DNA from 3 places in the Nocardiopsis sp. KDC1DS13DA1 genome. Region 3 is predicted to be linked to each of the others. Evidence: riboswitches for the same ligand, from Rfam matches in the RefSeq annotation. Region 3 holds a riboswitch; each other region holds the start of a gene.
The links. Region 3 has a riboswitch for thiamine pyrophosphate ahead of thiO (glycine oxidase ThiO). Riboswitches for the same ligand answer to the same signal wherever they lie in the genome.
Positions count from the first base shown of each region.

Region 1 (10,071 bases), on a different contig from region 3:
CCGCCCAGGAGGACGAGATCCTCGAACGGATGGACCGCTTCGAGGAGACCCTGACCGAGGTCCTGGGCCAGATCCGCGACCGCGCCCCCAACGCCAGGATCCTCGTCCTGGGCTACCCGCGGCTGTTCCCGGAGGAACCGCCGAGCATGTACTACACGCTGACCACGAGTGACCAGACCTGGCTCAACTCGGTGGGAGAGCGGTTCAACGAACGCATCCGCGACGTCGTCTACCGGACCGACGGCCGGATCTACGGTGACCGGGACGTGGGCAGCGTCGAGTACGTCAACGTCTTCTCCGCGTTGACCGGGTTCGAGGTCAGCGCCGAGGAGGCGTGGCTGAACGGGATCGTCCTCGGCCGCCTGGGCGAGGGGATGCGCGTGGACCGCGCGAGTTTCCACCCGACCGCCCAGGGACAGCTGTCCATCGCCGAACGCGTGCGCCTGCAGATCGAGGAGGGGCCGGAGCGGACGTTGTACGTCGCCGAGGAGACCCTGGACAAGGTCGACGAGGAGCTGCTCGCGAGCGAACTCGGCGGGCCCTTCGACCGTCTCGGGGCCTCGGCCTCCGACGCGCCCTCACCCGGGGACGGCGGCGGGGAGGGGACCGGGCCCCCGGCGGCCGAGGACTAGACCGTGCTCTCCGGAACGGCCGCCCGGAGGGGTCGGTCGTTCGGGTGCCGCCGGGGACGGGGGCCCGGCCGCGGGCCGAAGCGGAGCGGAGGCCCCGCGCGAACGGGGCCTCCGCTCCTCCGGGTAACCGCTACTTGCCCGCCTTGAGCTCGGCGAGCACCTCACCGAACCGGTCCAGGCCCCAGTTGAGGTCCTCCTCGCTGATCACCAGCGGAGGCGACATCCGCACCGTCGAGCCGTGGGTGTCCTTGACCAGGACACCGTGCTCGGCCAGGCGCTGGCACAGCTCCTTGCCGGTGCCCAGTTCCGGGTCGACGTCCACACCCGCCCACAGGCCGATGCTGCGGGCCGAGACCACGCCGTCGCCCACGAACTCCTTCAGCCTCCGGGCGAGCACCTCGCCCAGTCGCCGCGCGTTCTCCAGGTACGGCCCCTCGGTCAGCATCGTGACCACCGTGCGCCCCACGGCCCCCGCGAGCGGGTTGCCGCCGAACGTGCTCCCGTGCTGACCGGGCTGGATGACGCCGAGCACGTCCTCGTCGGCGACCATGGCCGACACCGGCAGGATGCCGCCGCCCAGCGCCTTACCGAACAGGTAGGCGTCGGGGACCACCCCGCTGTGCTCGCACGCCCGGATGGTCCCGGTCCTGCCCAGGCCCGCCTGGACCTCGTCGGCGATGAACAGGACACGGTTGCGGTCGCAGATCTCCCGGACGCGGGGCAGATAGTCCTGCGGGGGGACGATCACTCCCGCCTCGCCCTGCACCGGCTCGATCAGCACCGCCGCCGTGGTCTCGTCGATCGCGTCCTCGATCGCCTGCGCGTCCCCGTACCGCACCGACCGGAAACCCGGCGTGTACGGCCCGAAGCCCGTCCTGGCCTCGGGGTCGGAGGAGAAGGAGATGATCGTGGTCGTGCGCCCGTGGAAGTTGGCGCCCGCCACGACGATGGTCGCCTCGTTCTCCGGTACGCCCTTGACCTCGTAGGCCCACTTGCGGGCCACCTTGATGCCGGTCTCCACCGCCTCGGCGCCGGTGTTCATCGGCAGGACCTTCTCCTTGCCGACCATGTCGGCCAGGGCGCTGACCCAGGGCCCGAACTGGTCGTTGTAGAAGGCCCGGCTGGTCAGTGTCACCCGGTCCAGCTGCCGGTGGGCCGCGGCGAGCAGGTCGGGGTTGTGGTGTCCGAAGTTCATGGCCGAGTACCCGGCCAGACAGTCCAGGTACCGGCGTCCCTCCACGTCGGTCACCCAGGCTCCGCGGCCCTCGGCGATCACGACGGGCAGGGGTGCGTAGTTGTGGGCGGAACGCGTCCGCGCGAGCTCGATGTGCTCCTCACTGGAGAGTGCCTGTCCGCCGGGGTTTCCGGCGGAGTCCTGCTGACCCAGGTTGCGGGTGTTGCTCATCTAGCCGCTCCGATCACCATTGACCGATGTCAGACAGTAGATACCCACCGACGGGCCCGGTAGAGCACGGCGGCGGAGGTCCCCAAGAGTTGAGCAGATGATCCGGTGAGCACACAAGAGGTAAGGCAGATCACAGTGGCGGCCCGAGGCCCGAAACCCGGGCGCGCGGAGCGTCGCAAGCCCGGTGAGCGGGGGCCTCGGCACACGGCGTGACCTGCGAGGAGTACCCGGGTGACGCGCTCCACAGCCCCGACCGCGATCGACCCCCCTCCCGCGGGGTACGGTCGGCTCATCAACCACCCCGCCGCGGCGGTCGGGGCCCGCGCGGGCACCCGGCCGAGGTCGGCCCGAGACCCGTTCCAGGGAGGTCCGGCGTGCCCACCCCAGCGTCCCCCGACGCCCCCTTCTCCCTCCCCCGCCTCCTCACCGCCGTGACCGACGCCGTCCCTGACCGCGTCGCCCTCGTCGCGGGACCCCGCCGCCTCACCTACCGGACCCTGCACGACCGCTCCGTCCGGTTGGCGGCGCACCTGGTCGGAGCCGGTGTGCGTCCCGGTGAGCACGTGGCGATCCTGTCGTTCAACCGCGCCGAGTGGATGGAGTCCTTCCTCGGGGTGCTGCGGGCGGGCGCCGTCCCCGTGAACGTGAACTACCGCTACGTCGCGGGCGAGCTGCGGCACGTGCTGTCGGACTCCCACGCGGTCGCGCTGATCGCCGAGGACTCCCTGGCCGCCAAGGTCACCGCCGTCCGTCCCGACCTGCCGCGCCTGCGCCACGTGCTCCTGGTCGAGGACGGCGGCGTACGCGACACCGACCTCGACGGGACCGACTACGAGCAGGCCCTGGCCGCCGCCCCGGCGGACCCGGCGATCCTGCCCCCCACCTACGGCAACGACCACTACCTCCTCTACACGGGCGGCACGACCGGCTACCCGAAGGGGGTGCTGTGGCGGCAGGCCGACATCTTCCGCGCGGCCCTGGAGCGGCGCGCCCCGGGGGAACCGCGCGCCCGGACCCCCGAGGACGTCGCCGAACGCGCCGCGCGGTGCTTCCCGCAGCGGATGCTGGTCCTCGGACCGCTCATGCACGCCGCCGGGCAGTGGAACGCCCTGAGCATGATGCTGTGCGGCAAGCGCGTGGTGCTCTCCACCGACCGCAGCTTCGCCCCGGACCGGGTGCTGGAACTGGCGCACCGCGAGGGCGTGCACGTGGTCCAGCTGGTCGGGGACGCGATGGCGCGCCCGCTCGCCCGGCACCTGCTCACCGAGCCCGGGCTGTGCCCCGAACTGACCTCCGTGCGCTCCGGCGGGACTCCGCTCACGCCCGCGGTCCGGGCCCTCTGGCAGGCCTGGCGCGAGGACATCGCCCTGGCCGACGCCTACGGCGGGTCGGAGACGGGTGTGTGCGGGTCCGCGACCGCCCCCGAGGACGAGGACCGGGGCGGGGACGGCCGCAGTTTCACCATGGGCGGCAGCATCGCGGTGCTGGACGACTCCCTGCGCCCCCTGCGTCCGGGGGCGACCCGTGTCGGCCGCATCGCGCGCACCGGGCGCATCCCCCTCGGCTACTACAACGACCCGATCGCGACCGCGCGGACCTTCCCCGTCGACGCCGACGGGCGGCGCTGGGCGCTGTCGGGCGACTACGGGACCCGGGGGCGGGACGGTTCGGTCATGCTGCTGGGCCGGGGCAGCGTCGTCATCAACACCGCCGGGGAGAAGGTCTACCCCGAGGAGGTGGAGGCGGTCCTCAAGGCGCACCCGCTGGTGGAGGACGCGATCGTCGTCCCCGCCCCGGACGAGCGGCTCGGCCAGCGGGTGACCGCCCTGGTCTCCCTGGCTCCCGGAGCCGAACTCGGTGCCGCCCAGCTGCGCGCGCACTGCCGGGGGCGCCTGGCGGGGTTCAAGGTCCCGCGCAGCGTGCACGTCGTGGACAGGGTCCGCCGGACGGCGGTCGGCAAACAGGACTACCGGTGGGCGGCCTCGGTCGCGCGGCGGGACACGGGAGCGGCGGGGCCCGCCGGGACGGCACCGGAGCACGCCGCCCTCTGACCCTCCGCCGTACCGCGGGCACACCCTCCGCGACCTTTGGGAAGCCCGGGCCCGGGGAGCGCGCGGTGCTTCGCCGCACGGGGTGCGGACCACCGCACCCCCGTGCGGCGAAGCACCACATTTCGGCCACCAAGGCAATGCCCGCGCAACCAGCCGAAACCCGTTTTCAGGCCCCTCGCAGACGCTCTGCCCAGCCACCCGCGCCGCTAGACTGACCACGCCCGGCCGCCCCGAACCCCCCACACCCGGTTCCGGACCACAAGGCGGACCCTCCCAGGGGATCGGCGCGTCGGAACGGGCGACGGTCGGGGCCCAGACCCCCGCGAGACAACACGCCACCTCCACCCGGTCGAGGGTGGGTACGGTGACACCACTAGGACGGAGGACGGCGCGCCCCCTCCCGGAGCATCCGGGCTCGCGCCTCACAACTCAGATGGCCAAGTCAGTAGGCTCCTTCATCTTCAACGCGGTACGCGGCGGGGCCGTGGGCACCTCGGAGGCCCTGCCCGGGATCAGCGGCGGCACGGTCGCACTCATCGTCGGCCTGTACGACGACCTGATCGGCGGCGCCGGCCACATGGTCAGCGGCATCAAGCGCTACGTCACCGACGTCCCACGCGGCCGGGGCAGAGAACGCGCCCAGGAACAGTTCCGCCTCGTGAACTGGAGCGTGCTCGTCCCGGCGCTCGTCGGCATGCCCGTCGCGCTCATCCTGGCGCTGCTGCTCATCGCACCGCTGGTCGAGGAGCACACCCAGTACGCCCACGCCGTCTTCTTCGGACTGGTGCTCGCCTCCCTGTGGGTGCCCTACTCCGGCTCGGGCAAGCCCTGGAAGGCCTGGCACTACCTCGTCGCCCTGGCCTTCGCGGCCCTGGCCTTCTCACTGACGGGACTTCCCGGCGCGAACCTGCCCGCCAACCCGCTGGTCGTCTTCCTCGTCGCCTCCGTGGCCATCTGCGCCCTCGTCCTGCCCGGGGTGTCGGGTTCGTTCATCCTGGTCACGGTCGGCCTGTACGTGCCCACCAAGGACGCGGTGGCCAGCCTCGACCTCGTCTACATCGGGGCCTTCGCCCTGGGCGCGATCACCGGCCTCTCCCTGTTCGTGAAGCTCCTCCAGTTCCTCCTGGAGAACTACCACCACATCACCCTCGTCGTCCTGACCGGCCTCATGGCCGGGTCCCTGCGCGCCCTGTGGCCGTGGCAGACCGAGGAGCGCGAGATCCTCCCCCCCACCGAGATCCCGCTGACGGTGACCCTCATGGCGGTCGGTTTCGCCGTCGTCGTGGCCGCCGTCGTCTACGAGCACCGCAAGAAAAACCGGGCGGGGACCTCCCACCGGCACCACTCCACCCCCGTCCACTAGGGTCGTAGCAGCACAGAACGTCCGGGGCGGCACCGCCCCGACGGCGCGGGGTGCCGGAGGATCCCCTCCGGCTGAGAACACACCCGTCGAACCTGCCCTAGTTAGCACTAGCGAAGGGACGCCCATGAGCGCGTACAACATCGTGTCCATCGCCGGAAGCGACCCCAGCGGCGGCGCCGGAATCCAGGCCGACCTCAAGGCGTTCTCCGCGCACGGCACCTACGGGATGACCGTCGTCGCGGCGCTGACCGCCCAGTCCACGCGCGGGGTGACCGGCGTCCACGGCGTCCCGGCGGAGTTCGTGGTCCAGCAGATGGACACGCTCTTCACCGACGCCGCCGTCCACGCGGTCAAGGTCGGGATGCTCGCCACCGCCGAGATCACCGAGGCGGTCGCGGACGCGATCGCGCGCCACGGGCTGCGCAACGTCGTGGTGGACCCGGTGATGGTCGCCAAGAGCGGTGACCGGCTGCTGGAGCCCTCGGCGGTCAAGGCGCTGCGCACACGGCTGCTGCCGCGCGCCGACCTGATCACCCCGAACCTGCCCGAGGCCGCGGACCTGCTGGACGAGTCCGAGGCCGCCGACCTGGCGGGTATGCACGCCCAGGCCGAGCGGCTGCTGGACCTGGGGCCGCGCCGTGTCCTGCTCAAGGGCGGCCACCTGCCCGGGGAGGAGAGCGTCGACGTCCTCGTCTCCCGGGACGCCGCGCCGGTCGAGTTCCGGGCCCCGCGGGTGGCCACCCGCAACACGCACGGCACGGGCTGCACCCTGTCCTCGTCGATCGCCGCGCTCCTGCCGCAGCGCCCCGACACCGCCACCGCGGTCGCCGACGCCAAGGCGTACCTGACGGAGGCGATCCGGCGCGCCGACGAGATCGACGCGGGCGGCGGCCAGGGGCCGGTGCACCACTTCCACCTGTGGTGGTAGTCAGCACAGTCACCTCTGGCGGTGGCGGGCACCGCGACGCACGAAGGAGGGGGACCGCGCCGGGCGCGGTCCCCCTCGTCGTGTTTCCCGGAGAGCGGGCCCTAGCCGCCCTTGCTCACGTCGTCCATGACGGCGTCCGGGTCCTTCCAGTCCGGGTGGGCGAAGAACTTCCGGGTCTCGGCCACGATGACCGGGGACAGCAGCAGGAGCCCGATGAGGTTGGGCAGTGCCATGAGCCCGTTGGCGATGTCGCTGAACAGCCACACCGAGTCCAGCGCGGCGACCGACCCGACGTAGATGACGGCGATGAACACCAGGCGGTACGGCAGGACCAGCCTGCGCCCGCCGAGGAACTCCACGCACCGCTCGCCGTAGTACGCCCAGCCGAGGAGGGTGGTGAAGGCGAACACCGCGACGGCGATCGCCACAACGTAGGTGCCGACCGGGGCCAGCCCGGGGCTGATGGAGCCGAGCCCCTCGGTCAGGGCCTCCGTGGTCAGCAGCGAACCGTCGTCGCTGTTCTCCCCCCGCCAGACCCCGGTGGTGATGATGACCAGGCACGTCATCGTCACCACGATGATCGTGTCGATGAAGGTCTGGGTCATGGAGACCATCGCCTGGCGGACCGGCTGCCTGGTCTTGGCGGCCGCGGCGGCGATGGCGCCGGTGCCCAGGCCCGACTCGTTGGAGAAGATGCCGCGCGCGAAGCCCATCTGGATGGCGAGCATGACGCCCGCTCCGGCGAAACCGCCGCCGGCGGCCGTACCGGTGAACGCGTCGGTGACCACGAGCTGGAGCGCCGGGAGGATGGCCGCCCAGTTCACGATGAGGATGATCAGGGCGATGCTGATGTAGGCGACGATCATCAGGGGCACCAGGGCGGAGGCCACGCGCCCGATGCTCTTGATCCCGCCGAGGATGACGGAGCCCGCCAGGACCATCAGGAGCAGGCCCACCATCCACGGCGCCAGCGGCGTGATGTTGGTGATCTGCTGCGAGACGGCGTTGGCCTGGGTGCCGTTGCCGATACCGAACGCCGCGACGGCGCCGAAGACCGCGAAGGCCACCCCCAGTGTGGTGCCGAGCCCGCCCGGCAGACCGTACTTGAGGTAGAACATCGGTCCGCCGCTCTGCTCACCCTTGTCGTCGGTGCGGCGGAACATGACGCCCAGGAGCGCCTCGCTGTACTTGGTCGCCATGCCGAAGAAGCCGACGATCCACATCCAGAACAGGGCGCCCGGGCCGCCCACCCCGATGGCCAGGGCCGCACCGGCGATGTTGCCGACACCGACGGTGGCGGCGAGCGCCGTGCTCAGGGCCTGGTAGTGGGAGATGTCGCCCTCGACTGAGGCGTCCTCCTTGCGTCGGACGAAGGCCAGCCAGAGGGCGTGGGGCAGCCGGAAGAGCTGGAGCAGCCGCAGGCGGACGGTCAGGAACACACCGACGCCGAGCAGCAGCGGGATGAGGACGTACGGTCCCCAGATGATGGTGCTGACGAGGCCAGCCATGTCGAGGAGTTGATCCATGCGGGGATCTCCCTATCACGATCAGGTACCGGGGGATGGTCGTGTGCCCGCGGTCGGCGGAGTCGCCATTCACGGGGGAACGGTGCCCACCAGGCCGGGACACCCAGGGGTGGTGTCAGATTTGCAGCGGTTCGTCACGATCGCGTCACGGTCACCCGTCGTAACCGTTGCGGACGCGCGCTAGGCGTCCGTGTCCCCGCCTGCCTGGGCCAGCGCGAGCCTGCTGAGGACCGCGGCGGCAGCGGCGGGGTCCGCCCCCCGGCCCACCGCGACGCCCAGAAGGTAGGTGGTGAGGGGTGCCGCCGGGCGCGCCACCGAGTGCGCGGCGTCCCTGGCCAGGTCGAGGACGCGGTCGACGTCCGCCTTGTCCACGGGGTCTGCCCCGGTCAGGTCCAGCTCGGCGCGGACCAACTCCGCCCATTCCACGAGGGTCACCGAACGACTCCCTAGAGTTGTGATGCGGCTACGGAAGGCGATCCTATCCACCGTCGGGCCACCCCCCGGCCACCCGACCGCTCGGCCCGTGTCACCCGGTGCTCGGCGAAACCACGCCCGACCTTCGGTCCCGGTTCCCCGGGGACCCGACGGTGGTTCACCCCCCGACCCTAGCGTCGGAGTCGGTCATCCCCCTTGCGTTGGGAGCTCTGCTCATGTCCCCGGCCCACCCGTCGCCCACCACCACCCCCAACGGACGGCCCCCGGCCGCAGCTCCTCCCACTTCGTCGCCCACCACCACCCTCAACGGACGGCCCCCGGCCGCAGCTCCTCCCACTTCGTCGCCCACCACCACCCCCAACGGACGGCCCCCGGCCGCCTCGCCCTGCGCCCCTCTCCGCGTGGCGATCGTGACCGAGTCCTTCCTTCCCCAGGTCAACGGCGTCACCAACTCCGTGTGCCGGGTCGCCGACCTGCTCGCCGCCGCGGGTCACCAGGCCGTGGTGCTGGCACCGGGACACGGCCCCACCTCCTACGCCGGGTTCCCCGTCATCCGCATGCCCTCCCTCCCCCTGCCCTTCTACCGGGACTTCGCGGTCGGCCTCCCGGCCCTGCGCACGATGACCGCCGCCGTCCGCGCCTTCGCACCCGACGTCCTGCACCTGGCCTCGCCCGCGCTGCTCGGGCACGCGGCGGTGGAGGCCGCCCGCCGTTGGGCGCTGCCGACCGTGGCCGTGTTCCAGACCGACCTGGCCGGGTTCGCCGGACGGTACGGACTGCCCGGCGGCCAGACCGTGTGGCCGATGCTCCGCCGGGTGCACTCGGCCGTCGACCGCACCCTGGTGCCCTCCTCGGCCACCATGGGGACCCTGACCGAGCAGGGCTTCCCCCGGCTCCACCTGTGGCAGCGCGGTGTGGACACCCGGCGTTTCTCCCCCGAGCACCGCGACGAGGAGCTGCGCCGCCGGCTGGCCCCCGGCGGAGAGACGATCGTGGGCTACGTCGGCCGCCTCGCCAAGGACAAGCGGGTGGACCTGCTGACCCACGTGGCCCGGCTGCGCGGGATCAGGCTGGTGATCGTGGGGGACGGCCCGGAACGCGCCCGGCTGCGCCGCCGCCTGCCCGAGGCCGTGTTCACCGGGCAGCGGACCGGGGACGACCTGTCCCGCCTCTACGCGTCCATGGACGTGTTCGTGCACACCGGCGCCGACGAGACCTTCTGCCAGGCGGTACAGGAGGCGCTGGCCTCCGGGGTCCCGGCGGTGGCACCGAACTCCGGCGGCCCCGTGGACCTGGTCGTCCCCGAGCGCAACGGGCTGCTGTACTCCCCCGAGTCCGTACGCGAACTGCGGGTCGCGGTGGGGAGGCTGGCGCACAACCGTCAGGTGCGCGAGCGGATGGCGGCCGCGGCCCGGCCGTCGGTGGCGCACCGCACCTGGGAGGCGGTCGGCTCGCAGCTGGTCGACCACTACCGGTCGGTGATCGCACCGAGCCGGGAGCTGGCCAGGGCCGGAGGTCGGCACACCTTCGGTGGCAGCGGCCGCACCGAGGGCTCCCGGTCCGGCGCCGTCGGCACCGGGGCGCCCTGAGACGTCGTGTGCCGCCGCGGCACACGCCCCGGCGGACCGGAGGCCGTGGTGAGCGGCCTCCCCCGGAGAAACCCCGGGGGAGGCCGACGGGACGCGTCCGCCTCGCCCCCTTCACGTGGCGGGCGCGGTCCGGGTCCTCAAC
Region 1 covers NZ_JBVMUY010000021.1:120,731-130,801, forward strand. Annotated here, with positions in the region: gene ACTVAJ_RS14355 (SGNH/GDSL hydrolase family protein) at 1-632, shown strand, start outside; gene rocD (ornithine--oxo-acid transaminase) at 763-2,037, opposite strand; gene ACTVAJ_RS14365 (acyl-CoA synthetase) at 2,412-4,088, shown strand; gene ACTVAJ_RS14370 (DUF368 domain-containing protein) at 4,522-5,451, shown strand; TPP riboswitch at 5,488-5,587, shown strand; gene thiD (bifunctional hydroxymethylpyrimidine kinase/phosphomethylpyrimidine kinase) at 5,576-6,379, shown strand; gene ACTVAJ_RS14380 (alanine/glycine:cation symporter family protein) at 6,481-7,905, opposite strand; gene ACTVAJ_RS14385 (DUF6457 domain-containing protein) at 8,086-8,340, opposite strand; gene ACTVAJ_RS14390 (glycosyltransferase family 4 protein) at 8,742-9,929, shown strand; gene ACTVAJ_RS14395 (pyridoxal phosphate-dependent aminotransferase) at 10,067-10,071, opposite strand, start outside.
Region 1: it holds a riboswitch for thiamine pyrophosphate, as region 3 does, so the genes downstream of both, thiD (bifunctional hydroxymethylpyrimidine kinase/phosphomethylpyrimidine kinase) here and thiO (glycine oxidase ThiO) in region 3, are expected to answer to the same signal.

Region 2 (10,071 bases), on a different contig from region 3:
CATGGATTGGGGAAGCTTTTCTGGGACACGCCCTGGATGCCGGTCCTCCCTTTGCGGGTCCCTTGGGAGGGTGGTCGGCGCAGTACCCGTCCCCCGCCGAGCGGGGGCGGGCGCCACACGGCGTGAGGGGGCGACGTGACGGGGTCGATCCGGAGGGCAGCATCGCGCGTGGAGGGAGCGCGCGCTCTCGCACGGCTGGTCGGGGTCGCGGTGGTGGCCGGCCTGTTGGTGGCCGCCCTGGTGCTGCCGTGGGTCGGGCCGGCGGGGATCGTCGGTCGCGACACCGCCGCCCTCTTCATGGCGATGCCCGACGACCTGGAGGTGCCCCGTCTGTCGGAGCGGGTCGTGCTCACCGACACCGACGGTCGGCCGTTCGCCGAGATCGCCGAGCGTGAGCGCGAGGTGGTCCCGCTCGACGAGATCAGCCCGTGGGTTCCCGCGGCACTGCTCGCGGTCGAGGACGACCGCTTCCACGAGCACCACGGCTTCGACCCGCAGGGTGTCCTGCGCGCGGCCGTGCTCACCTCCATGGGTCACACGCAGGGCGGCTCCACCATCACCCAGCAGTACGTGAAGAACCTGCTCATCGAGACGGCGGACAACGAGGGGGAGGCCGCCAGGGCGAGCGAGCGGAGCCTCGCCCGCAAGCTGGTCGAGCTCCGGTACGCGATCGGCCTGGAACGGCGGCTGACCAAGGACGAGATCCTGGAGGGCTACCTCAACCTCGCCTACTTCGGCGCCGGCGCGCACGGGATCGAGATGGGCGCGCGGCGGTACTTCTCCGTCCCCGCCGCCGACCTCGACCCGGCGCAGGCCGCGCTGCTGGTCGGGCTGGTGCGGGCACCGTCGTACTACGATCCGCTGACCAACCCCGAGGCCGCCCGGGGGCGGCGCGACCTGGTCCTGGGCCGGATGGTGGCCGTGGGGGAGCTGAGCCGGGAGGAGGCGGACCGGTACGCGGCCCGGGACCTCGGCCTGGATCCGACACCGCGCGGCGGGAGCTGCTACCACAGCGAGTACCCGTTCTTCTGCGACTACGTCATGCGCTGGCTGCGGCGCACGGACGTGCTCGGCGACACCGAGCAGGAACGGCTGCGCGTGCTGCGCCAGGGCGGACTGACCGTCCGGACCACGTTGGACGCGGACATGCAGGAGGCGGCCCAGGAGGCGGTCGACCGCCACGTGCCCCACGACGGGTCCACGCGCTTCGCCGCCCAGGCGCTCGTCGAACCCGGTACCGGGCAGGTGAGGGCGCTCGCCCAGAACCTGCGGTACGGCTTCGACGAGAACGATCCGGGGACGACCGCCATCAACCTCGCGGTCGACCGGCGTGACGGCGGGACCACCGGTTACCAGGCCGGGTCGACGTTCAAGACGTTCACCCTCGCCGCCGCGCTCGACGAGGGCATGGGTTACGGGACCAGTTTTCGGTCGCCCGGAAACAAGACGATCAGCGGTCTGACGAACTGCGACGGCGCCCGGATGGAACCGTGGAGCGTGCGCAACGCGGGCGAGAGCAACTCGGGCACGCACACCATGGTCACCGCGACCCGGGGGTCGGTGAACACCTACTTCGCGCAGCTCCAGCGCCGGGTGGGGCTGTGCGAGACCGCGACGATGGCCGAGCGCGCGGGTGTCCACCGCGCCGACGGGCAGCCGCTGGGGGTGTGGAGTTCGTTCACCCTGGGGGACCAGGAGGTCTCCCCGCTCACCCTGGCCGCCGCCTACGCCACGTTCGCCGCCCGGGGCGTGCACTGCGCCCCGGTACCGGTCGGCGCCGTGGTCGTCGGCCGACCGGGGGAGGAGGGCCACGAGGAGATCCCGGTCGAGGCCGCGTGCGAGCGCACGGTCGGCCAGCGGGTGGCCGACGGGGTGAACCACCTGCTCCAGGAGCCGTTCAACGGAGGCACGGCGGGCGGTCTCGGTATCGGGCGTCCGGCCGCGGGCAAGACGGGCACGACCGACGGGGCCGCCTACGCGTGGTTCGCGGGGTACACGCCGAACCTGGCCGCGGCGGTGGCGGTCGGAGACGTGCGGGGCGGTGAGCGCCACCCGCTCCAGGGGGTGACCATCGGCGGTCGGTACTACGGGATCGTCTACGGCGGAACCGTGCCCGGTCCGATCTGGCGGGACACGATGAGCGGGGCGACGGCGTCGCTCCCGGCGGAGGGGTTCGCGGCCTCGCCCGCGGCGTTCGGCGACCCTGACGCCGAGGCCTCCGGCGACGGGGACGAGGAGGAGGACGGAGAGGACGGTGACGGGTAGGCCGTGGGCTTGGGCCCGTCACGTCCTCAACGGACGCCCGCGGCACGGTACCCGCTGCCGTCGGAGCCGGGAACGCCGTGGCGGCCGGGGATCCGGACGGCCGCCGGAGACGGTGGGTGGGCCCGGCGAGGTCGGCTGACGCCACGAGCCGGGTGGTGCGTGTCACTACCAGGCAGTATGTGTCGCATAATGGTGCACAACCGACAGGGGAGCGCATGAGCGCTGAGAGTGCGGCACCGTCGCCGCAGACCCTTACACACCTGATCTGGGTAATGCCAGCGAAGGAAGTCGTAGGAACCGTCACCGGTGGCGTGTCTCCCGCGCACCGGTGTTCGCACGGTGCGCGCGGCACGCCCGCCGGGACGCTCTTGGCCGCATGGCCCCTCGTCACCCGACGAAGGGACAGGAATGAGCACCGACACCGGCTGGACCGGATACAAGCAGGGCCTCGTCAGCGGGATCCGCGGCTGGCGGACGGTCGACATCGTGGTCGCCGCCGTCATCGGCGTCGCGATCGGCGTCGTCTTCTGGCTGTGGAACATCGTGTGGACCGTCACGACCCCGCTGTTCGTGGGCTTCCCGCCCGGGCAGGCGGTCGTCTACGGCATGTGGCTGATCTCCGGGGTCCTGGGCGGCCTCATCATCCGCAAGCCCGGCGCCGCCCTCCTCACCTCGATCGCCGCCGCCTCCGTCTCGGCCGTGCTGGGCACCCAGTGGGGGATCATGGTCATCCTCGACGGCGCCCTCCAGGGCATCCTGCCCGAGCTGGTCTTCCTGGCCTTCGGCTACCGCCGTTGGGGCATGGGTGTGGCCGTCCTCGCCGCCGCCGTCGCCGGTATCTCCCCCGCCATCCGTGACAACATCACCTACAACGTCGCCTGGCCGATCGAGTTCAAGCTCGCCTACGGCGCCATCGTCATCGTCAGCGCCGCCGTCATCGCCGGAGTCGGCGCCCGCCTGATCACCACCGCGCTCGCCAGGACCGGCGCGCTGGCCCCCTTCCCGTCGGCCAAGGGCTGAGCGGGATGGGTGAGCGCCTCCACCCGGCTGGAGGGCCCGGCGCGCGCGTCGAGCTCTCCGGCTGGGGCTGGCAGCACTCCGGCCGGGACTCCCACGCCCTGCGCGGTGTCGATCTGACCATCGAACCCGGCGAACGCGTCCTCCTCCTGGGCGCCTCCGGGGCGGGCAAGTCGACCCTGCTGCACTCCCTCGCGGGGCTCACCGGCCCCGACAGCGCCATCAGCGGCGACCAGGAGGGCACCCTGCTGGTGGACGGCGAACCCGCCGACCGGCGGCGCGGCCTGGTCGGACTGGTCAGCCAGGACCCCGAGACGCAGCTGGTGATGGCGCGGGCCGGGGACGACGTCGCCTTCGGCCTGGAGAACCTCGGTGTGGACCCCGGCCTGATCTGGCCGCGCGTCGACGCCTCCCTCGACGAGGTGGGCTTCCCCTACGGACGGCGCCACTCGACCGGAGCCCTGTCCGGCGGCGAGAAGCAGCGCCTGGTCATCGCGGGGGCCCTGGCGATGCGCCCGCGACTGCTGCTCCTGGACGAGCCCACCGCCAACCTCGACCCCGACGGCGCCGCGCTGGTGCGCGGTGTCCTCCAGCGGCTCCTGGCCGAGACCGAGGCGACGCTCGTCCTGGTCGAGCACCGGGTGGCCGACGTCGTGGACCTGGTGGACCGGGTCGTGGTCCTGGAGCCGGGCGGCGGGGTGATCGCGGACGGCGAGCCCGGCGAGGTCTTCGCCGAGCACGGCCGATCCCTGGCCGACCAGGGGGTGTGGATCCCCGGTGAGGAGCCCGAACCGGACCTGCCCCCGGGGGCAGGCGGCTCCCCCCTGCTGGAGGCGGTCGGCGTCACCGCGCGCACCCCGTTCGAACTGGGCGCGCGCTCGGCGGCGCCGCGCACGGTGCTGTCGGGGGTCGACCTGTCCGTGACGGCCGGGACCGCCACGGCGCTGACCGGACCCAACGGCGCCGGCAAGTCGACGCTGCTGATGATGCTGGCGGGGCTGAGCAGGCCGTACCGCGGCGCGGTGCTCCCGCGCGGTCCGCTGGCCGAGGCCGACCGGCGTCCGCTGCGGCGCTGGCCCGCCCGCCGCCTGGCACGGCACGTGGGTACGGTCTTCCAGCACGCCGAGGACCAGTTCGTCACGCCCACGGTCCGCGAGGAGCTGCTGTTCGCCCCGCTGCGGGCGGGCATGGAGCGGGGCGCGGCCGACACGTGGGTCGACGAGCTGCTGGAGCGGCTGCGCCTGACCAGGCTCGCCGACGTGCACCCCTACACGCTCTCCGGCGGGGAGAAACGCCGCCTGTCGGTGGCCACCGCGCTCAGCTCCGGTCCCGCGCACGCCCCGGACGTCCTGGCCCTGGACGAGCCGACCTTCGGCCAGGACACGCGGACGTGGACGGAGCTCGTGGAGCTGCTGGGGGCCCTGCGGGCCGAGGGGCGGTCCGTGCTCATGGCCACCCACGACGAACTGCTGCTGCGGCACCTGACCGACACGCGCGTGCTCGTGGCCGGCGGGAGGGTGCGTACCACCGTGTCCGGCGGCCGTCCTCCGGGGACGGACGCGCCGCGGGTCGGTGCCGAACGGGAAGGGGGCAGCGAGTGAGCGCCGGACGTGAGGTCGGCCCTGCGCGCGGCGCGGACGGCGACGCGATGACCCTGGACGTGCCCGAGGACGGCGGCGCCCGGTACTGGATGACGGGACTCAACCCGGCGGCCAAGCTCCTGGCCGCCCTGATCCTCGCCCTGGGGCTGGTGCCCGCCGTGGACGCGGTCACCGGAGGCGTCGTGCTGGCCGTGGTGCTGCTGTCGGTGCCCTTCAGCGGGATCGACCGGCGCACCCTCCTCGTCCTGGGCGGCCCCTTCCTCCTCATGGGCCTGTCCAGCGGGCTGGTCAACTACCTGTACGGCGAGCACGGCGCGGAGGGGGCGGTGGGCGCCGCGGTCCGGCTTTTGGCGATCGCCCTGCCGGGGCTGCTGGCCGCGGCCAGCAGCGACCCCACCGAGATGTCGGACGGACTCGTCCAGCGGCTGCGCCTGCCGGAGCGGCCCGCGATGGGCGTGCTGGCGGCCCTGCGGCTCATCCCGCTGCTCGCCCACCAGTGGCGCACCATCAGCCTGGCGCGGCGGGCGCGCGGACTGGAGGCCGGACGCAATCCGCTCCGGGCGGTTCCGCTGTTCTTCGGTCGGTTGTTCGCGTTGCTGGTGCGTTCGATCCGGACCGGAACGCTGCTGGCCACCGCCATGGACGCGCGCGCGTTCGGTACCGGCCCCCGCTCCCGGGCCAGGACCAGCCACTGGCGCCGCGCGGACACGGCGCTGCTGGTGGCCGCGCCCGCGCTGCTCGTGGCCGCGTACGCGGTCTCCGGATCTCTGGGGACCCTGGTGCTGCTCTTCTCCTGACCCGGGTGATAGGTAGTCCAAGTAACCGCCGGGGCGCCGCGCAGCGGAGCAGGTGTCCGCTGGACGCGCCCCGGCCCCGAGACATCGTCGTCGAACGAATGAGGTGGAACCCGTGGGCGAGTTCGTGCGCGTGGAGACCGACCAGGAGCACCCGGCGGTCGCCGTGATCAGGGTGGACCGGCCCAAGGCGCTCAACGCGCTGAACGCGAAGGTGACCGGCGAGATCGCGGAGGCCGCGGCCGCGGTGTCCACGGACGCCGCCGTGCGCTCCGTGGTGCTCTACGGCGGGGAGCGCGCCTTCGTGGCAGGTGCCGACATCAAGGAGATGGCGCATCTCACCCACGCCCAGATGCTGGAGTACTCGCGCGGCCTCCAGAACGCCCTGACCGCCGTGGCCCGCATCCCCAAGCCGGTCGTGGCGGCCGTGAGCGGTTACGCGCTCGGCGGCGGCTGCGAGCTCGCGCTGGCCGCGGACTTCCGGGTCGCCGGGGCCAAGGCGAAGCTGGGCCTGCCCGAGATCACGCTCGGCGTCATCCCGGGGGCGGGCGGCACCCAGCGCCTGCCGCGCCTGATCGGCCCGGCCAAGGCCAAGGACCTCATCTTCACCGGCCGCCACGTACGGGCCGACGAGGCCCTGGAGATCGGCCTGGTGGACGAGGTCGTCGCGGACGAGGAGGTCTACTCCGCGGCCGTGGCCAGGGTCTCCCGTTACTCCGAGGGCCCGGCGGTGGCCCTGGCCGCCGCCAAGGAGACCGTCGACCGGGGGCTGGAGACCGACCTGGACAGCGGCCTGGAGATCGAGCGCCTGCACTTCGCCGGGTTGTTCGCGACCGAGGACCAGAAGAGCGGCATGCGCAGCTTCATCGAGCGGGGTCCGGGCAAGGCCGAGTTCTCGGGGCGCTGACGGCGCGTCGCCGCCCGTGCCCCGGCGCGCGGGCGGCGGTCACCGGAGCACGTCCGGTGCCGTCGCCCCGGCCGGGGACCGGGGATCGGACGGGAACCGATCGCGCTGATCTTCCGTCATACTCGTGGTGGTCCCCTCCGGCGACGGACCGTGGGGCGGAGCGCCGGAGCCCCCACACCCCGGCGGTAGCGAAAAGACCACACGGGCCCTGGACGGGTCCACGAGCCAACGACGACCCATCCCCCCGACCGATAGGCTGGACGAGGCGGAATGCGGTCTTTTGAGGGGATGAGTTCTCGATGGCAATGTCGGCAGGTTTCCCCACGGGTGAGGAGCTGCCGGAGCGCATCGGCCACTACGTGATCCGTCGCCGCATCGGGCAGGGCGGCATGGGCGTGGTGTACCAGGCCGAGGACCCCCGGACCGATCAGTTCGTCGCGGTGAAGGTTCTCAAGCCCGAGGTCGCGGGTGACCACATCGCCCGCGCCCGCCTCGCGCGCGAGGTCGAGACCATGCGCCGGGTGCAGAGCCCCAACGTGGCCGAGGTCATCGACGCGGACACCCAGGCCGAGCTGCCGTGGGTCGTCACGGAGTACATTCCCGGACCCACACTGGACGCGACGGTCACCGACCACGGTCCGCTGCGCGGCCGGGCGCTGACGCGCTTCGTCGCCGGGCTCGCCCGGGCGATCAAGGACATCCACGCCGTGGACGTGATCCACCGGGACCTCAAGCCCGGCAACGTGATCATCTCCAACGGTGAGCCGATCGTCATCGACTTCGGTATCGCGCACGCGGTCGACGGGGCCAAGCTGACCCAGACCGGCACCTTCGTCGGGACGCCCAGCTACCTGTCGCCCGAGGTCATCGAGGGGACCGACCTGGGCCCGGCCACCGACATCCACGCCTGGGGCGGAACGGTCGCCTTCGCCTCCACCGGGCGGCCGCCCTACGGCGCGGGGTCCTTCGAGGTCATCTTCTTCCGCATCCTCAACGGCGAGATCGACATGGACGGGACGCACGAGGCGCTGCGCCCGCTGGTCGCCGCCGCGGTCTCCCGGGACATGGCCCGCCGTCCCAACGCCGCGGAGCTGGTCGAGCGGACCGGACAGCTCAACCTGGACCTGCCCTGGACCGAGGAGACGGGTGTCGGATCCACCGGTCTGACCGGCAACCACACCGTGTACAACGCGCCCGTGGACGACCTCGGGGACCCGGGCGGCGGCCTGGGCGGAGCCGCGGCGGCCGGTGCGGCGGGTGCCGCTGCCGGAGGGGCCGCGGACTACCTCGCCAACCGCGCGGCCCGGGGCGAGGGCGGGTGGAGTCCCTCGCACACCGTCGGCGGCGGCTCGCAGCCGTCGACCGCGAGTTCCTGGACGGAGCCCGTCGAGCCCGTGCGTGGCCGCGACGACGCCGACGACGCCACGGACGACCTGTCGGGGCCGGCCTCCGCCGGCCGTGAGCCGCATGAGGAGGCCGCGCACGCCTCCGGCGGGGTCCAGGGGACCCAGCGGATCCGGCCCGACGACCTGCCCGATCGCGATGACGTGCAGGGAACGCAGATGCTCGACCCGGTCGCGGGAGACCCGCAGGGGACCATGATGATGCCCCCGCAGGAGCACCGGCCGGTCGAGAACCGCACGACGACCTACGAGGCGCCGGAGAACGACGCGCCGCAGACGCAGTTCTTCAACACGCCCCTGAGCCAGGGCGACTTCGGGGACATCCTGACGCCGGTCGAGCGCGACGGGCGCTCCCACCGCCAGACGCAGGAGTTCGACGGGGACGACTACGGCGACTACGAGGAGGAGCGCGGCGGCCTGCTGGGCCGGTTCCGGAGCGGTCGCAGCGACCGCCTGGGCGACTACTTCCGGGGCGGGGAGGACGAGTACGACGACGAGTACGACGACCACCCCGGATGGCGGATGCACCCGCTGACGCTCATCCCGATCATGGTGGCGCTGGCCGGTGTCGCGCTCTGGTTCCCGTGGTTCGGCTTCGCCCTCGGTGTGGCGGTGATCTCGATCCTGTCGGCGCTGGACGTGGTCAAGGCCGAGCACGCGCGGCGCTTGCAGACACGCGGCCCGCGCGACTCCGACACCATGGTCGTGGCGTTGAGCTTCCCCTGGGCCCTGGGGCGGATGCTCCTGCGCACGGTCGGGTTCTGCCTGATCTACCTGATCGGCGGGATCCTGGTCGGGATGGTCTACGCCCAGTTCTTCGAGACCGAGGGCGCGGGGGCCAACTGGACCGGTGCGTTCGCGGTCTTCGTGATGGTGCTGCTGGGCTACATCATGCCGAGCGGCCGTTCCGCCCGCCACCAGGCGGTGTGGCTGGTCCAGCGCGCGCGGTTCACCAACCTGTACCTCTACATCGGCGTGGTCGTCGCGACGGTCCTGCTGATGATGCTCATCCTGTCCATCGGGCTGACCGCCGCGCCCAGCTGGGCTCCGCTCGGCGGCCCCTCGGACTGGTTCTCCTAGGCCCGGACGGCCCCGGCGCGCCCGCGCCCCGGACGCCCTTCTCCCCGCGGGGGAGGAGGGCGCCGTCGTAGGGGCGGGGCCCTCCACGGGACGCCGGTCGCGGCGGCGCGGAGGCGCCCGCCTATGGTGGGAGGTGGGGGACGGGAGCCAGGCTGTCGGGGCGCCGCGCGGGTACCGCGCCGAGGGCGTCGACCGGGGGTATCGCCGCGAGGGCGGACCTGGTGGAGCCGTGGTTTTCCGGGCCCCCGGGCTCCGCGCTCCCGGTCGGGTGAGGTATTCCTAAGTCGATCCGGGGGGCGCGGGTTGGTTGTGAAGCTACTAGCCAGTAACATATGGGTATAGCACACCGCGGGACGGGGTTGACGTGAACGCCGGACCCGCCGTCGGATGACCGAACGGCATTCGGCATTGTTGGCAGTACGGGGCGCGCCAGCGTCCGCTCCGCCACACGGCGGATCATGGAGTGCAGGGAGGTCGGCCACCGGCCATGAAGATTGTCGTTTTGGTCAAGCAGGTCCCGGACACGGCGACCGAACGGAAGCTCAACGCCGATGACAAGACGCTCGACCGAGCAGCGTCCGACGGCGTCATCAACGAGCTCGACGAGTACGCCATCGAAGAGGCGCTCCTGCTCAAGGAGAAGCACGGCGGCGAGGTCACCATCCTGACGATGGGCCCCGACCAGGCCACGGACTCCATCCGCAAGGCCCTGTCCATGGGCGCGGACAAGGCCGTCTTCGTCAACGACGACGCCATCCACGGCTCGGACGCGCTCCAGACCGCCTACGCGCTCGCGCAGGCCCTGGGCACCATCGAGTACGACCTGGTCGTCCTCGGCTCCGAGTCCACCGACGCGCGCACGGGCGTCATCGGCGCCGCGCTCGCCGAGTACCTCGGCCTGCCGCAGCTCACGCTCGCGGGCAAGGTCGACGTCGACGGCGGCGCCATCAAGATCCAGCGTCAGACCGACTACGGCTACGACGTCGTCGAGGCCCAGCTCCCGG
Region 2 covers NZ_JBVMUY010000014.1:290,391-300,461, forward strand. Annotated here, with positions in the region: gene ACTVAJ_RS09635 (transglycosylase domain-containing protein) at 136-2,265, shown strand; TPP riboswitch at 2,461-2,569, shown strand; gene ACTVAJ_RS09640 (ECF transporter S component) at 2,674-3,285, shown strand; gene ACTVAJ_RS09645 (ABC transporter ATP-binding protein) at 3,291-4,883, shown strand; gene ACTVAJ_RS09650 (energy-coupling factor transporter transmembrane component T family protein) at 4,931-5,680, shown strand; gene ACTVAJ_RS09655 (enoyl-CoA hydratase/isomerase family protein) at 5,793-6,584, shown strand; gene ACTVAJ_RS09660 (protein kinase domain-containing protein) at 6,884-9,067, shown strand; gene ACTVAJ_RS09665 (electron transfer flavoprotein subunit beta/FixA family protein) at 9,555-10,071, shown strand, end outside.
Region 2: it holds a riboswitch for thiamine pyrophosphate, as region 3 does, so the genes downstream of both, ACTVAJ_RS09640 (ECF transporter S component) here and thiO (glycine oxidase ThiO) in region 3, are expected to answer to the same signal.

Region 3 (10,071 bases):
ATGAGCTGCGGGGCGGTCACGACGGCCGTTCCGGCACCCGGCTGCGCGACCGGAGCCATCGGTCCTGCCTCGGACTCCCCGTCCTCGGGCAGCCGGTTGAGGACCTCCAGGACCTTGGCCAGGTACTGTCCGGCGTTGCTGGGCCGGTAGCGGGGGTCGCGCTCGGTGGCCTTGGTGACCAGGTCGTCGACCTCCGGCGGCAGCCCCGGCAGGAAGTGCGAGGGACGCGGGACGTCCTCGGTCACGTGCTGGTAGGCGATGGCGATCGGCGTCTCACCGGTGTGCGGCTGTCCGCCGGTGAGCAGCTCGTAGAGCATGATGCCCGCGGCGTAGACATCCGTGCGCGCGTCGGCCACGCCCTGCTCGATCTGCTCGGGCGCGAGGTAGGCGGCGGTACCCATGAGGGTGCCGGTGCGGGTGAGGCCCTGGTTGGACTGCTCCACGGCCCGGGCCAGACCGAAGTCGGCCACCTTGACCCGGCCGTCCTCGGTGATGAGGACGTTCTCCGGCTTGACGTCCCGGTGGATCATGCCCGCCTGGTGGGCGGCGCCCAGCGCGGCCAGCACGGGGGCCATCGCCTGGAGCGCCTGGCGCGGCCCCAGCCGCCCGGCGGCCTTCAGCCGGTCACGCAGGGTCAGGCCCGGCACGTATTCCATGGCCAGGAAGACGTGGCCCTGGTCCTCGCCCTGGTCGAAGACCTGGACCACGTTGGGATGGGAGAGTTTGGCGACGGAGTGGGCCTCGTTGATGAAGCGCTGGACGAACGTGGGGTCCTGCGCGAGCGACGGGTGCATCACCTTCAGCGCCAGTCGCCGGTCGAGCCTCAGGTCGTGGGCGACGTAGACGGTCGCCATCCCGCCACCGGCGATCCTGGACTCGACGAAGTAGCGTCGGTCCAGCGTCGAGCCTACGAGGGGATCGGAAGTCGTCATGTCCACGGCGGAGTAGTGTCCTTGCTGCGGGGAGCGCGGGCGTTCGCGGCCGGTGGCGCGTACCCGACACCGGGTGTCGAACCGACACGATAGCGGAAGCTCGTGCCCGGGCCGCCCCGCGGATCGCGGTGGCGCCGTGCCGCACCGCCTGTGCGGGAGGCGTTCGCGCCTGGGTCGTCGTCGGTCGTGCGGTGCCGCTCCGGGAGCACCGCGTGCTCCCCACCGTACGTGACGCCGCCGGCGGCTCCGGCGGCGTCCGTCACACACGCCCTAGTCGGCCGCCGGGGACGACGCCCGGGCGTGTCGGCGGACGGGGATCCGCCCCGCCAGCCGTGCCCCGCGCCCCGCGCGTACGGCGTCGCGCATGGCCGACGCCATCCGCACCGGGTCCTGGGCGCGGGTCACGGCCGTGGCGAGCAGGACGGCGTCACAGCCGAGCTCCATGGCCAGGGCGGCGTCGCTGGCGGTGCCGATCCCCGCGTCCACGATCACCGGGACCCCGGCCTGTTCGACGATCAGCTCCAGGTTGTGCGGGTTGCGGATGCCCAGGCCGGAGCCGATCGGCGCGGCCAGCGGCATGACCGCCGCGCACCCCAGCTGTTCCAGGCGGCGGGCCAGGACGGGGTCGTCGTTGGTGTACGGGAGCACGGTGAAGCCCTCGTCGACCAGCCGCTCCGCCGCGTCCAGCAGCTCCACCGGGTCGGGGAGGAGCGTGTGCTCGTCCGCGACGACCTCCAGCTTCACCCAGTCGGTGCCCAGGGCCTCCCGGCCGAGCCTGGCGGTGCGCACGGCGTCGGCGGCGGTGAAGCAGCCCGCCGTGTTGGGCAGGGGGCGGATCTTGTTGCGGGTCAGGACGTCCCACACCGACCCCCGGGTGCCGGGCGCGACCCGGCGCATCGCCACGGTGGTCAGTTCGGTCCCGGATGTGACGAGCGCCTCCTCCAGCACCTCCAGCGAGGGGGCGCCGCCGGTACCGGTGATGAGCCGGGAACCGAAGGAGGCGCCGGCGATCACCAGCGGGTCGTCGAGGATGTCGGTCATGGTCAGCCTCCCTGGACGGCGGTCAGGACGTCCACACGGTCGTCGGGGTTCAGGCGGGTGTCCGCCCAGGCGGTCCGTCGCACCACCTCGTCGTTGACGGCCACCGCGATACCGCCGGGAACCTCGCCGTCCCCGGCGGCGGTCAGGTCGCGCACGACCGCGGCCACGGTGGTGTCCTCGGTGACCTCGCGCCGGTCGCCGTTGATGATCAGTTCCACTGCTTCTCCCACGTGCTCGTGTGGCCGACGCCCGACTCGCGGTCGGCGGCGAAGGGGCGCGCGTACTCCGGCAGCGCGCCGCCGGCCAGGACCTCGCCCATGACCTCGCCGGTGACCGGGGTCAACAGGACGCCGTGCCGGTAGTGTCCGCCGGCCAGGTGCACCCCCGGAATCCGGGTGGGGCCCAGGAGCGGTTCGTTGTCGGGCGAACCCGGGCGCAGGCCGACGCAGGTCTCGGTGATCTCCAGTTCGGTCACCCCCGGGACGAGTTCGCGCGCGTCGCGCAGGACCTGCCAGAGCCCTCCGGCGGTCAGCGCGGTGTCGTACCCCAGCTCCTCCTGGGTGGCGCCGACGACGACCTCGCCGTCCTCGCGGGGCACGAGGTAGACGGGGAACCCCCGGACCAGGCCGCGGACCGTGCGGGAGACGATCGGCGGTTCGCCGGAGGGCGGGCGCATCCGCAGCAGTTGGCCCTTGACGGGGCGCAGGTGCGGCACGACCGGCTCGGGGAGCGCGATCCGCTCGTTCCAGCAGCCCGCGGCCAGGACCACCTGGTCGGTGGGCAGGACGCGGCCGCCCGCCAGACGCACACCCAGGGGGGCGCCCCCGGATCCGGTGTCCGTGACCTCCTCGGCCCGGTCGGCCACCGTGGCCACCCCCGTCCGTTCACCCGCCGCGGCCAGGGCCCGCAGCAGCAGTCTGGGGTCCACCGAGTGGTCGTCGGGGGCGTGCAGGCCGCCGCGTACGGACGGCGCGAGCATGGGCTCCAGGCGTCGGCACTCGCGGCTGGTGAGGCGTTCGCCGACGATGCCGACGCGCCGTTGGAGGTCCTGGAGGTCGGTGAGGACGGCCAGGTCGTCGCGGTCGAAGGCGACCAGGAGGGTGCCGGTGGTGCGGTACCCCACCCGCACGCCGCTGGCCCGCTCCAGCTCGGCGACGAAGTCGGCGTACAGGCCCGTCGACCGGACACCGAGTCCGACGAGCCGCTCCTCCCCGAACACCGCCTCGGTGGCGGGGGTGAGCATGCCCGCCGCGACCGCGGAGGAGGCCCGGGCGCGCCGGGGTTCCTCGACGGGGTCGGGTTCGACCAGGGTGACGGACAGTCCGCGCTGGGCGGCGCGCCAGGCGGTGACCCGTCCGATGACGCCCCCGCCGATCACGACCACCCGGTCGCCGACATTGGTAGGACGACTGGCCGCAGGGTGGGGCTCGTTCGATGTGCGCATGGCGCCGTGCTCCACTCCCTTCGCCGGTATGACCCGGATCAGGTTCGTGCGGTCGGAGGCCGGAGCAGCCTCCCTCTCAGCCGGGTCCACCCGGCTCCCGCGGGACGTTCACTTCCGCGTTCATCCTAGATGACCCCGGTCGGGAGGCGGTGACGGGGATCTCCCCGGCGGCTCCCGGAGCGGGGGCGCGAGGGTGTCGGCTGCCTCCGCCGATGTGGCAGATTGGGAACGTGACACAACGCGAACCCGACATCGACGCACTGGTCGGCGAGTGGCTGACCCTCAGGGAAGCCGCGGCGCCGCTGGGCGTGAGCCCGAACCGGATCAAGCAGCTGATCCGGGAGAACCGCATGATGGGCGTCGTCCGCTCCGGAGAGCTGTCCATCCCGGCCGCCTTCCTCGACGGTGACGACCTCGTCAAGGGCCTGCCGGGGACCCTGGTGCTGCTCACCGACGCGGGGTTCTCCACCGAGGAGGCCCTGCGCTGGCTGTTCACGCCCGACGACTCCCTGCCGGGGACGCCGATCCAGGCGATGCGGGAGAACAGGGGCACCGAGGTCCGCCGCCGGGCCCAGGGGATGGCCTTCTAGCCGCACCCCTCCGGGGTCCGTGCCGAGCTCCGGCCCGTGTCCGGGTGCCCCGGAGCGGGGATCCCGCCCGCCCCTCGCCCGCCACCGCCCCGACGGACGCCCGCGGCGCGCCCATCTCGAGGCACCCCGGCGGCGCCCCTTGGGTGGCCCACGGCACAGGCCCTAGGGTGGGCAGCGTGAGGACCAGCCACGGAACCAGCCTGCGCAAGCACCTGGACGCATCCCTTCTGTACCTGTGCACCGACGCCCGGCGCGGGCGCGGCGATCTCGCCGAGTTCGCGGACGCCGCCCTCGCCGGGGGCGTGGACATCATCCAACTCCGGGACAAGGGCCTGGAGGCCCGTGAGGAGATCGCGGCCCTGGAGGTGCTGCGTGAGGCCTGCGAGCGGCACGGCGCGCTGCTCGCCGTGAACGACCGCGCCGACATCGCGCGCGCGGTACGCGCCGACATCCTGCACCTGGGCCAGCGGGACCTGCCCGTCCCGATGGCCCGGGACATCATCGGGGCGGACCCGGTCATCGGCCGCTCCAACAACGACATCGAGGCCGCGGCCGCCTCAGCCGCCGAGATCGGCAGCGACTACTTCTGCGTGGGTCCGACCTGGGCCACCCCGACCAAGCCGGGACGGCCCGCGGCCGGGCTGGAACTGGTCGAGGCGGCCGCCGCGCTGGACACCGACAAGCCGTGGTTCGCCATCGGCGGGATCGACCTGTCCACCATCGACCGGGTCCTGGACGCCGGGGCCCGCCGGGTCGTGGTCGTCCGGGCGGTCACGGAGGCGGAGGACCCCAGGGCGGCCGCCGCCGAACTGCGCGCCCGGCTGGTCGCCCGCGCCTCCGGAGAGGTCCGGGGCGAACGGGCCGGGTAACCGGCCCCGCACCTCCTGCGGCGTCACACGGCCACGTGCGCCAGCGCGCTCGGGTGGCGCCGCAGGAACCCCTCGATGGACTGGGCCGGGTGCCCGGTCAGCTTCGGCACGGTGGGCGCGACCACGTCCATCTCACCGGTGGCGACCGCCGCGTACGACGACGCCCAGCCCTCCACCGCCCACTCGGGCGCTCCGCTGGTGCGGCGCGACTCCAGCGCCTCGTCCCAGGTCTCCGGCACGTACCGGATGGTGCGGCCGGTGAGCGAGGACAGCTTGTCCACCGTGGCGCCCAGGGTCAGCGCCTCCGGGCCGGTCACGTCGTAGGTCGCCTTCGAGGCCACCGCGACCACCGCCGGGTCGGTCAGCACGGCGGTCGCCACGTCCGCCACGTCGTCGCGTGACACCCAGGCCACACGCCCGTCACCGGCGGGACCGCGGACCACACCGTGCTCGTCCGCCCAACGCGGCAACAGGTCCAGGTACAGGCTGGGTCTCAGGAACGTGTGGTCCACACCGGACAGCCGGATGTGCGCCTCGGTGAAGAAGTGGGTCCGCGCGAAGGTGAAGGTGGCCGCGGGACCGGCGTTCAGGAAGGACAGGTAGACGATCCGCGACACCCCCGCCGCCACCGCCGCGTCCACCGCGCTCGTGTGCGCGTCGATCCGGTCCTGGGACTCGGTCGCCGACACGAGGAACAGCGTGTCCACCCCGCGGCAGGCCCGTTCGAAGCCCGCGGTGTCCTCGTAGGCCGCCATGGCGGCGCTGCTGCCCGGGTACTCGGGGGCCCGGTTGATGTCGCGGACGATGAGCCGCTGCGTCAGCCCGAGCCGTGCGATCCGGGCCGCGACGCGTCCACCGACCGCCCCGGTCGCCCCCGTCACCCCTATGGTGTGGTTTGTCATGTGATCGTCGCCCATGACACCCCATCCTGAGGGATCAGGGCGGGTCGGACGCCGAACGGCACGCGCGTTTTTGCGGCTTCCGGTCAGCGGGTGGTGCGCTCTTGGTCCGTGCCGTCGGCGGACACCGCGGGCCGCCCGCCCAGAGGGCGCCGGTAGGACAGGCGGCGCAGCAGGACCTCGGCCGGACCGCGTCGGCCCGCGCGCTCCAGCGCGTAGGCGGCCGCGACCGTCACCAGCCACACCCCGACCGCGAAGAGCAGCATGCTCCACGACGTCATGCGCGCGCCCAGACCCAGACCCCAGGCGGACAGCAGCGGCGCGCACAGCACCGACTGGCCGAGGTAGCACGAGAGCGAACGCCGTCCGGTGGCGGTCAGCGCGGTCAGCACGACGCCGGGCCCGCGCCCGCGCCGCTGGACGCGGCGGGCGATCAGCGCGATCAGCGCCACGTACCCCAGGCCGCACGCCATCCCGGTGGAGGCGTCCAGCAGGGCGAACGCGTCACCCGGGGACACGTCCCAGAGGCCGGTCTGGACCAGCGCCGTCGGGAGTCCGCCCAGCCAGCCGACGGCGATCCCGCCGAAGGCGAACCAGCGGAGCAGGGCGAGGTGGCGTTCGGGCTCCTCCAGGATCCGGCGGCGCGCGGCCCAGAACCCCAGGAGGATCGCCGTGGGCACCACCATCCCCAGCAGACCCTGGCCGAACACGATCAGTGGCCAGACCAGGATCCGGTCCAGGGCCGCGCCCAGCGGGGACGTGTTCTCGATGTTGTCGGCCAGCGGGTCCATGAGGTTCGTGGCCGAGGGCTCCGCCCCGGTCTGCGGCAGCGCGAGCGTCAGCAGGCCGGCGGCGGAGAGCAGGACGAGCAGGCCGGTGAGGGACCCGGCCCACACCAGGAGGGTGGTGTCCCTGCGCCGGAGGAACAGCCAGCACAGCAGCAGGCCGGCCAGGCCGTAGGCGCCCAGGACGTCGCCCATCCACAGCAGGAGGGCGTGGACGAACCCGAACACCAGCAGCCACAGGTTGCGCCGCCGCAGCAGGGCGGAGACGTCCCTCGGGTCGGCCCCGGCCGCCTCCTGCCGTGTGGCCAGCTGCACGATGCCGTAGCCGAACAGGAACGCGAACATCGGGTAGCTGCGCGCGTCCACGGCCACGACGGTGAGGAACTGTGCGGCGGCGTCCAGCGCGCCCCCGGGCTCGGGGTGGCCCACCAGGTCCCCCATCGGTACCGCCCACAGGTACCAGACCGTGTTGGCGATCGCGATGAACAACAGCATGAACCCGCGGGCCAGGTCCGGCGCGAGCGCGCGTTCCCCCGCCCCGCTCGGTCCCCGTGACGCGGTTCGCCCCGGCATGCGGCAGACCCCCCGTATTCGCGACGTGACTGCCGTCGATTCAACCGGGCGGGTTCGGGGGCGGACAACCCACTTTCGTCCAGTCCGTCCCCGACATCCCTCTCGGGGTGGTCCGCCGGGCGGTCAGTGCGTCCGCGAGGTGGCCGCCACCACCAGCCGGCGGAGCGGTTCGCGGGCGGCGGCGTCCAGCTCGGGGCTCTCCAGCGCCGCCACCGCCTGCGCGGCGTACTCCTCGATGAGGGCCTCGCACGCCTTGAGCGCTCCGCAGTCCGCGATCAACCCGCACATCCACTCGACCGACTCCGCCGACAGGTCCGGCGTTCCCAGCAGGGCGCGGAACCGGTCGGCGTCGGCCCGGTCGGCGCGGGCGAGGGTCTCGGCCACGACCAGGGTGCGCTTCCCCTCGCGCAGGTCGTCCCCGGCGGGCTTGCCCGTGGTGCCCGGGTCGCCGAACACCCCCAGGACGTCGTCGCGCAGCTGGAAGGCCACACCCAGGGGCAGGCCGTAGTCGGTGTAGACGCCCTCCAGCGCGTCGAGGCGCCCGGCCAGCGCCGCGCCCAGGTGCAGCGGGCGCTCGATCGTGTACTTGGCGGACTTGAAGCGCATCACGCGCAGCGCGGCCTCACGCGTCCCGGTCCCGCGCACCTGCTCCAGGGTGTCCAGGTACTGTCCCGCCATCACCTCGGTGCGCATCGCGTCGAAGGGCCGCCGCCCGGCCTGGAGCGTCTCCAGGGCGAACCCGCTCGCCTGGTACATCTCGTCGGACCAGGCCAGGCAGATGTCGCCGATGAGGATCGCCGCCCCCTGCCCGAACCCCTCGCTGTCGCCGCTCCACCCGTGCTCGGCGTGCAGGGCCTCCAGCCGCTTGTGCGTGGCGGGCAGCCCCCGCCGCGTGTCGCTGCGGTCGATCACGTCGTCGTGGATCAGCGCGCAGGCCTGGAGGAACTCCAGGGACGCCGCGGCGCGCGCGATCCGCTCGTCGTCCTCGCCGCCGCCCGCGCCGCGCCACCCCCAGTAGCAGAAGGTGGGGCGCAGGCGCTTGCCGCCGGAGAGCATCGCCTCCAGGGCGTCCATGGCCGGGGCCAGTTCGGTGCCGATCTCCAGGAGCCGTACCCGGTGCGTGGCGCAGAACGCGGCCAGCTCGCCGTCCACTGCGGAGCGGATCACGGAGACGGGTGAGACGGATGCGGCTGAGGAAGGGGAAGCGACCATACCCAGCACACTAGTGGCTGGTGGGAACGGGTGGTTCGGTTTGCGCGGACCGCCCGCCGACTTTCGCTCAACGGACGTCCGGGGCGTGTCCCTCCCCGCCGCCGCGGGTCTGGCGCCAGCTGGCGACCAGGACGAAGGACACTGTCACCAGGAGCGCCCACGAGCCGAGCTTGGCGACGTGCACGAAGCTCCACCCGTCCGCCTGGTGCGGGTACCGCCAGGCGTCGAACAGGGTGGACACGTTCTCCGCCACCCACAGGAACACCCCGATCAACAGGAACGACAGGGACAGCGGCATCCGGTAACGCGCCTCACCCACGGTGAAGGACACCCAGGTCCCCCACGTCACCACGATGAGCACGACCGCCAGCAGCGCACGCAGGTCGGGGAGCCAGTGGTGGGTGAGGAAGTTGAGGTAGATCGCGACCGCCACGATGGTGGTGGCCCGGGCCCGGTAGCCCACCAGCGACAGCTCCAACAGCCGCCAGGCCCGCACGATGTAGGAGCCCACCGCCGCGTACATGAACCCGCTGTACAGGGGCACGCCCCACAGCACCGCCCACGCCTGCTCGGGGTAGGACCACGATCCCAGCCCTACCTTGGCCAGTTCGAAGGCCAGCCCCACCACGTGGAAGCCCGCGATCGCGGCGATCTCCCGTCCGCTCTCCAGCCCCAGCCCCCAGAACACCGCCGTCACGGCCACGGCGTACAGCAGGAGCGCGTCGTAACGGGGGAGCGGCAGGGGCACCACCGTGGACGCCGCCATGCCGGCGAACATGCACACCGCGAAGGCGCACGCCCGCGCCTGGAGCCAGGCGAATCTCAGGAGCTGCGGCAGGACGTACGGGGAGCGGGGGGAGCGCGTTGTCATCGGCCGATGGTCGCAGGCGGTCCCGCTCCGACGCACCCGGCCCCGGGAGGGTGTGTCCGGACACATTTGGCGTCCGCGGTCTCACGGAGTGGGACGTCCCTTCCGAGGGGTGAGGGGGGCTTGCCTAAGGTTGTGTGCATGCTGGCAGCACCGACACGCCCCGCGGGGCTCCGAAACCCGGCCGCGCGGCCGCGTCAGATCAGGGAACTCCTCGACTCGGGCGAACCGATGTTCTCCTTCGAGTTCTTCCCCCCGCGCGGGCCCAAGTCCCAGGCGCGGCTCTGGCGTACGATCCGTGAGATCGAGGCGCTGGGCCCCTCCTTCGTCTCGGTCACCTACGGCGCGGGCGGCGGCACGCGCGACCTCACCGTGGAGACCACCGAGCGTATCGCGACCGACACCACCCTCCTGCCGGTCGCGCACATGACGCTGGTCGACCACTCGGTGGCGGAGCTGCGGCACCTGATCGGACGGCTGTCCGCCGCGGGAGTGTCCAACATGCTGGCCGTGCGCGGCGACCCGCCCGGCGATCCGACGGGCGAGTGGGTCCGGCACCCGGAGGGGCTGACCTACGCCGAGGAGCTGGTCCGGCTGCTCAAGGAGAGCGGCGACTTCAGCGTCGGCGTGGCGGCCTTCCCCTACAAGCACCCGCGCTCGGCCGACGTCGGGACCGACACCGACCACTTCGTGCGCAAGTGCGAGGCCGGCGCCGACTACGCCATCACACAGATGTTCTTCGACGTGGAGGACTACCTGCGACTGCGCGACCGCGTGGCCGCACGCGGCTGTGAGGTGCCGATCATCCCCGAGGTGTTCCCCGTGGTGAAGCTGGCCTCGATCCCGCACTCGGAGAAG
Region 3 covers NZ_JBVMUY010000032.1:72,309-82,379, reverse strand. Annotated here, with positions in the region: gene pknB (Stk1 family PASTA domain-containing Ser/Thr kinase) at 1-938, opposite strand, end outside; gene ACTVAJ_RS21415 (thiazole synthase) at 1,203-1,973, opposite strand; gene thiS (sulfur carrier protein ThiS) at 1,976-2,191, opposite strand; gene thiO (glycine oxidase ThiO) at 2,182-3,417, opposite strand; TPP riboswitch at 3,416-3,528, opposite strand; gene ACTVAJ_RS21400 (Rv2175c family DNA-binding protein) at 3,630-4,007, shown strand; gene thiE (thiamine phosphate synthase) at 4,184-4,876, shown strand; gene ACTVAJ_RS21390 (SDR family oxidoreductase) at 4,900-5,793, opposite strand; gene ACTVAJ_RS21385 (DUF418 domain-containing protein) at 5,862-7,133, opposite strand; gene ACTVAJ_RS21380 (polyprenyl synthetase family protein) at 7,257-8,345, opposite strand; gene ACTVAJ_RS21375 (DUF817 domain-containing protein) at 8,413-9,216, opposite strand; gene metF (methylenetetrahydrofolate reductase [NAD(P)H]) at 9,445-10,071, shown strand, end outside.